2 regions of the Micromonospora sp. NPDC051925 genome follow, and region 2 is predicted to be linked to the other one. Evidence: riboswitches for the same ligand, from Rfam matches in the RefSeq annotation. Region 2 holds a riboswitch; the other holds the start of a gene.
The links. A riboswitch is a leader RNA that binds a small molecule or an ion and turns the genes downstream of it on or off. The one in region 2 is predicted to bind thiamine pyrophosphate.
Positions count from the first base shown of each region.

Region 1: linked by a shared signal. The riboswitch ahead of thiE (thiamine phosphate synthase) and the one ahead of ACIG87_RS27705 (ECF transporter S component) in region 2 are both predicted to bind thiamine pyrophosphate.

Region 1 is NZ_JBIUCH010000003.1:321,739-325,143, reverse strand. Features, by position in the region: gene ACIG87_RS06075 (ThuA domain-containing protein) at 1-1,360, opposite strand, end outside; TPP riboswitch at 1,695-1,802, shown strand; gene thiE (thiamine phosphate synthase) at 1,797-2,423, shown strand; gene thiO (glycine oxidase ThiO) at 2,417-3,405, shown strand, end outside.
Region 2 is NZ_JBIUCH010000025.1:19,291-22,695, reverse strand. Features, by position in the region: gene ACIG87_RS27710 (ABC transporter ATP-binding protein) at 1-661, opposite strand, end outside; gene ACIG87_RS27705 (ECF transporter S component) at 822-1,412, opposite strand; TPP riboswitch at 1,486-1,591, opposite strand; gene ACIG87_RS27700 (alpha/beta fold hydrolase) at 1,703-2,533, shown strand; gene ACIG87_RS27695 (DUF6328 family protein) at 2,751-3,254, shown strand; gene ACIG87_RS27690 (hypothetical protein) at 3,294-3,405, opposite strand, start outside.

The sequences.
Region 1 (3,405 bases), on a different contig from region 2:
TGCGCTGCGCGTCGTAGTCCTGCCGGCCGGCCCGCTCGTCGATCGGGGTGAAGGCGCTCGACTCGAACGGGTTGGTGTTGTCGCCGGTGGCCAGGTACAGGTTGCCCTTCGAGTCGAAGGTCATGCTGCCGCCGGCGTGGCAGCAGGTGTTGCGCTGGGTGTCGACCTGGAGGACGACCTTCTCGGTGGCCTTGTCGATGGTGTCACCGTTGACGGTGAACCGGGACAGGTAGTTGCGCGGGGCGCCACCGGTCGGGGCGTAGTACAGGTAGATCCACTTGTTGGTGGCGAAGTCCGGGTCGAGGCGGAGACCGAGCAGGCCGTCCTCGTTGCCGGTGAAGACGTCCAGCCGGGCCGCGGTGACCGTGTTGCCGGTGTCCGGCTTGACGATCTGCACCCGGCCGTCGCGCTCGGCGTAGAACACCCGGCCGTCCGGAGCGATGTCCAGCTCCATCGGGTTGTTGGTGTTGCTGTCGAGGGTGACCTTCTCGAAGTTCGACGTCTTCGTGGCGCCGCAGTCGGCGTTCTCCGCCCCGGCGGCGGTGCGGATGCCGCCCAGCAGGTGGGAGAGGAACTGCGGGTCGGTGTACGACTCCTGGGTGTGGCCGCCACCGGTGTACCAGGCCCGACCGCCGTCGTAGTCCTGGCACCAGGCGGTGGGGTGGTCGGCGCCCATCGCGCCGGAACCCGGGCTGTAGGACTTCTCGTCCAGGCTGGCCAGCACGTGCACCTTGGAGCGCGGGTTGGTCCGGAAGTTGTACCACTCGTCGAACCGGGACCACTTGTCCGGCAGGTCGGCGGTCGACGGGTGCGCGTGGTCCTCGACCTTGACGGTGGCCTGCTGGTTGGCCGGGTGGCCGGAGAAGTACGCGCCGACCAGGTTGCCGTACCAGGCCCAGTCGTACTCGGTGTCCGAGGCGGCGTGCACGCCGGCGTAGCCGCCGCCGGCCTTGATGTACCGCTCGAACGCGGCCTGCTGGGTGGCGTCGAGGACGTCACCGGTGGTGGAGAGCCAGATCACCGCCTGGTACTTCGCCAGGTTGGCGTCGTTGAAGGCGGCCCCGTCCTCGGTGGTGTCGACGGTGAACCCGTTGTCCGTGCCGAGCTTGCGGATCGCGGTGATGCCGGCCGGGATGGCGTCGTGCCGGAACGCGGCGGTCTTGGAGAAGACCAGGACCGAGAACGGCTCGGCGGCGGCTGCCGCAGGTGCGGGTGCCGGTGCGGCCTGTGGCAGGGCCGCCGCGGCGGGAGCGGCCTGGGCGGCGGTGCCGCCGATCAGGCCGCTGGCGAGTAGGGAGAGGGCGAGTATGCCGGCGCCCAGTGGGCCGCGACGTGCGCGGCGATGGCGGGATGGAGACACTCCATGCTCCTTTTGTCCGTGCTGGACAGTGGTGGGCATGGGGACGACTCGCCGCAGACCGTCCCCGGTCGGATTGGTGCGGGCCCGCCGAGGTCCGCATCGGTGGCGATCAGGTGCGGGCCACGCCGAGGCCCGCACGGGAATAATGTCGATCGGTTGAACAAATTAGCGCCGCTGGATTGGTTTCCGGCAAGGCATGAGCATGTAACGATTCGATATCGGCTATTCACTTTTCCGGCTTAAGTGGAGAGAAGCCTAAAAAGGTAAACATCGAGGGGATCGCATGAATGGAGACCCCTTGGCGGATCAGCAGATCTGTCGTACGGTCACAGGCACGTAACCCACGGGAGCCCGGTGTACCGGGCTGAGAGGGGGGCTGAAGCCCCCGACCGTCGAACCTGATCCGGATAATGCCGGCGCAGGGAGGAGAGTTGTCGTGCCGTCCCTCGGACGACTGCATCTGATCACCGACACCCGACCGGGGCGCGACCCGCTCGCCGTCCTGCGCGCCGCCCTCCCGGTGGCCCGCGCCGACCTGGTCGTCCAGGTCCGGGTCACCGACGAGACCACCGACCGCCAGGCGTACGACCTGGCCCACCGGGTCCGCGCCCTCTGTGTGCCGTACGGGGCGACCTGCCTGGTCAACGACCGGCTGCACGTGGCCCTCGCGGTGGGCGCCGACGGCGGCCACGTCGGCGCGGACGACCTGCCCGTCGCGGCGGCCCGCCGGGTCCTCGGCGGCGACGCCGTGCTCGGCGCGACCGCCCGGGAACCCGGGGGCGCGGCGCGGGCGGTCGCCGCCGGGGCCAGCTACCTGGGCGTCGGCCCGTGCCACCCCACCAGCACCAAGACCGGCCTGCCCGCCCCGATCGGCCCGGCCGGGGTACGCGCCGTGGCCGAGGCCGTCGACGTGCCGGTGATCGCCATCGGCGGGGTCACCGTCGGGTCGGTGCCGGCGCTGCGGGCCGCCGGGGCCTACGGGGTGGCGGTGGTCGGGGCGCTCTCCGCCGCCGCCGACCCGGGCCGGGCCACCGCCGCACTGATCGCGGCGCTGACGTGCTGACCCGACCGGACGTCGCCGTCGTGGGGGCAGGTCCGGTCGGGTTGGCGATCGCCTGGCGGTGCGCGGCCCGTGGCCTGCGGGTGGTCGTGCACGATCCGGCCCCCGGCTCCGGCGCGTCACGGGTCGCCGCCGGGATGCTCGCCCCGGTCGCCGAGGCGTACTTCGGTGAGCGGGAGCTGACCGGGCTGCTCACCGAGTCCGCCGCCCGCTGGCCGGGCTTCGCCGCCGAACTGGCCGGTGTCGCCGAGCTGGCCGGGGCTGCCGAGCTGGCCGGGGCTGCCGGGGCCGGGTTCGGATACCGCACCGACGGCACCCTCGTGGTCGGGCTGACCGGAGATGATCTGGCCGAGGCCCGCCGACTCTGGTCGTACCAGCAGGGGCTGGGGCTGCCGATCACCGCGCTGCGCCCGTCGCAGCTGCGGGACCGCGAGCCGGCGCTGACCCCTCGGCTGCGCGGCGGCGCGGTCGCCCCCGGCGACCACCAGGTCGACCCGCGCCGGCTGGTCACCGCGCTGCGCGTCGCCGCCGAACGGGCCGGCGTGACCCTGGTCCCCGGCGCGGTGACCCGGCTGGCCGACCTGGTCGCGCCGGTCGTCGTGGTCGCCGCCGGCTGCGGCGCCGCCGCGCTGACCGGGCTGCCGGTGCGCCCGGTCAAGGGCCAGGTGCTGCGGCTGCGCGCGCCCGGTCACCGCCCGCCCGACTTCCGACACGTCATCCGGGGGTACGCCGACGGCGAGTCGGTCTACCTCGTGCCCCGGGACAACGGTGAGGTGGTGGTCGGGGCGACCGTCGAGGAGCGCGCCGACACCGAGGTGACCGCCGGGGCGGTGCTGCGCCTGCTCCGCGCCGCCGTCGACCTGGTCCCCGAACTCGCCGAGTACGAGCTGGTCGAGGCCGTCGCCGGGCTGCGCCCCGGCACCCCGGACAACGCGCCGATCCTCGGACCGTTGCCCGACCGGCCGGATGTGCTCGCCGCCACCGG
Region 2 (3,405 bases):
GCCCGTCGGCGCGGACCCCGCCACCGGGTGCCAGCACCACCACCCGGTCGACCAGCGCGAGGGCGTCGGCGACCCGGTGTTCGACCAGGACCAGGGTGGTGTCGGTGTCCAGCGCGCCGGCCACCGCCCGGCGGACCAGTTCCGCGCCGGCCGGGTCGAGGTTGGCGGTCGGCTCGTCGAGCAGCAGCAGCCCCGGTCGCAGCGCGAGTACGCCGGCCAGGGCGAGCCGCTGCTGTTCGCCGCCGGACAACGCCGCGGTGGGGCGGTCCCGGTGGTACGGGAAGCCGACCCGGTGCAACGCCTCGTCCACCCGGGGCCAGATCTCGTCACCCGGCACACCCCGGTTCTCCAGGCCGAACGCGACGTCGTCACCGCAGCGGGCCATCACCAACTGTGACTGTGGATCCTGGAAGACGGTGCCGACCCGCTCGCGGGCCTTGGCCGGGTCGAGGCCGTCGATCTCGACGGTGCCCTCCTGCTCGCCGGAGTCCGCCGGCAGCAGCCCGGCCAGCGCGGCCAGCAGGGTGCTCTTGCCGGCCCCGGACGGCCCGAGCAGCAGCACCCGCTCCCCGTGGTCGATCCGCAGGTCCACCCCGCGTACCGCCCAGGCCCGCCGCCCGGCGTGCCGCCAGCCGAAGCCGACCAACCTCACACTCGCCATGCGCACCTCCCCGCCGGCCGGCCCACCCCGGCGACCACGGAGGCGGCGGGAGGCGCGGTGGACCGGTCCGCCGGGCCCGACGACCGGGGCGACCGGGCGATCGCCGTGCCGGCGTGCTCCGGCCGCCACCTCGCCGACACCTCCGTGATCGACACGGGGGTCAGATGAGGGTGCGGTCGCGGGCGGCGGGGAACCGGTCCAGCACTCCGGTCTCGGCCAGCGCGCGGGTCAGGTACCAGCCGCCGACGCCGGCGACGACGGCGGAGCTGAGCACGGTCAGCGCCGCGTACGGCAGACGGTAACTGGTCAGGGCGTAGTCGACGTTCCAGACGAAGAAGTCGAACAGTGCGGCGCTCAGCCCGGTCAGCGCGCCGGCGAGCACCGCCACCGGCAGCCGGAACGCGCGGTAGCGGAACGCGGCGAAGGCCAGCTCCGCGCCGAGACCCTGGATCAGCCCCTGCACGATGGTGATGCCGCCCCACTCCGCGCCGAGCAGCGCGGAGACGGTGGCGGCGACGGCCTCGCAGAACAGGGCCGCCCCGGGCTTGCGGATCACCAGTCCGCCGAGCACCGCCGGGACCAGCCAGACGCCGTACATCACCGCCTGGGCGGCCGGTGCGGCGGAGAATGCCGGGTCGGCGGCCTTCCAGACCAGGCCCCAGGCCCAGAAGATGACGCCGAAGGCCACGGCGATCACGGCGGCGACCACGATGTCGATCGTGCGCCACCTGTTGCTGTCGGTGCGTGTCATACGGTGCTCCCAGTCCAGATATCGAACCAGGAGAAGACGCACGCCGCGCCCGGTGCTACCGGACGGCGGCGCGGCTGGAGGTCGACCGAACTCCCTGCGCTGGCATTACCCAGATCAGGTTCGAGGGTCTGCGGGCGGTGCCCGCACTCTCAGCGCTGTGCGCTCCCCTGTCGGATATGAAGTTGTCTCGGCAGACGCTAGCACCGACCTGCGGGAACGGCCCAGCAGGCCACGGTTCTCGGCATTCGACGCCCGGGACGGGCCCCGCCGGGCTGGGTAGGCTGCCGATCATGCGGGTGCGGGCGCGGGGACTGACGTTCGACGTACGGGTCGGTGGGCCCGAGGGCGGCGCGGTCGTGCTGCTGCTGCACGGCTTTCCCCAGCACGGCGGGGAGTGGGACGAGGTGGTGCCCGCCCTGCACGCCGCCGGGCTGCGCAGCTACGCGCTCGACCAGCGCGGCTACCCGCCGGACGCCCGGCCCGCCGAGGTGGCCGCCTACCGGCTGCCGGAGCTGGTCGCCGACGCGGTGGCGGTGCTGGACGAGCTGGGTGTCGACGCCGCGCACGTGGTGGGACACGACTGGGGCGCGATCGTCGCCTGGGCGCTGGCCGCGCAGCACCCGGAGCGGGTCCGGACCCTGACCGCGGTCTCGGTGCCCCACCCGGCCGCCTTCGGGTACGCGCTGGCCACCGACCGGGGGCAGCGGGCGCGCTCGTCCTACATCGCGTTGTTCCGCCGGGCGGGCCTGGCAGAGGAGGTGCTGTTGACCAGGCGGGCGACGGTCCTGCGCCGGTTGCTGGCCGGCATCGGCGACCCCGCCCGGGTGGCCCGGTACGTCGAACCGATGCGGGTGCCGGGAGCGTTGACCGCCGCGTTGAACTGGTACCGGGCGATGTCGGGGCGGGACATGAAGGCGGTCGGTCCGGTGACCGTGCCGACCACCTACGTCTGGAGCGACCGGGACTTCGCCATCGGGCGGACCGCCGCGCAGGCGTGCGCCCGTCACGTGCCGGGGGACTACCGCTTCGTGGTGCTCTCCGGGGTCACCCACTGGATTCCCGACCGTGCGCCGGGCCCGCTGGCCGAGGCGATCCTGGCCCGGGTGCGCGGGGCGGCCTGAGGGCCGTGCCGGACGGCCTCCGACTCGCCCGACGCCTCGTCGGAGGCGGTGGTGTGCGGGGTCGGCTGCCGCTGCGTGGGCAGTGGGGTGGCCGGGTGCGGGGGCCGGAGCCGAGTGGGGATCGTGAGCCGGTTTCGCGTGGGTCCGGATCGGGCACAGGCGTTGCTGCCGGCGGGGGGTGCCCCCGCCGGCAGCAACGTCTCATCCGGAGGTGGCCGTGTCGAAGGAATCCGAGAAGCAGCGCTGGCAGCGCAACTTCGCCGATCTGCTCCAGGAGTTGCGGGTCGCCCAGACCGGCGTCCAGATCCTCTTCGCCTTCCTGCTGACCCTGCCGTTCAGCAACGGGTTCAGCCGTACCAGCGAGTTCCAGCGGGACGTCTACATCCTGGCGCTGCTGTCCGCCGCCGCGGCGACCGCGATGATCATTTCGCCGGTCGCCTTCCACCGGGCGTTGTTCCGCCAGGGTCGCAAGCCGGAGCTGGTCCGCTTCGCCCACCGGATGGCCAGCGGTGGCCTGGCCTTCATGCTGGTCGCCATGGTGAGCGCGGTGCTGCTGATCACCGACTTCGTGCTCGACACCGGCATCGCCGTGGTGCTCACCGTGGTCACCGGCCTGTGGTTCCTGACCTTCTGGGTCATCCTGCCGTTCGCCCGGCGTAGCTGGGGTGACGACGACATCGACGACGACGAGGACGAGCCGGTGATGATGACCCGCGACTGACCTCGCCCCCCGATCGGTGCGGGCGGGGCCGGTGGGTCCTCAGCGGGCGACCGCCCAGGCCAGCACGGCCGCCAGGATGAGCCCGTTGAGCAGCGCCAGCACCAGGTACGCCTGGGGCGGGATCTTGCGCCCGCGCCGGACGAAGCTGACC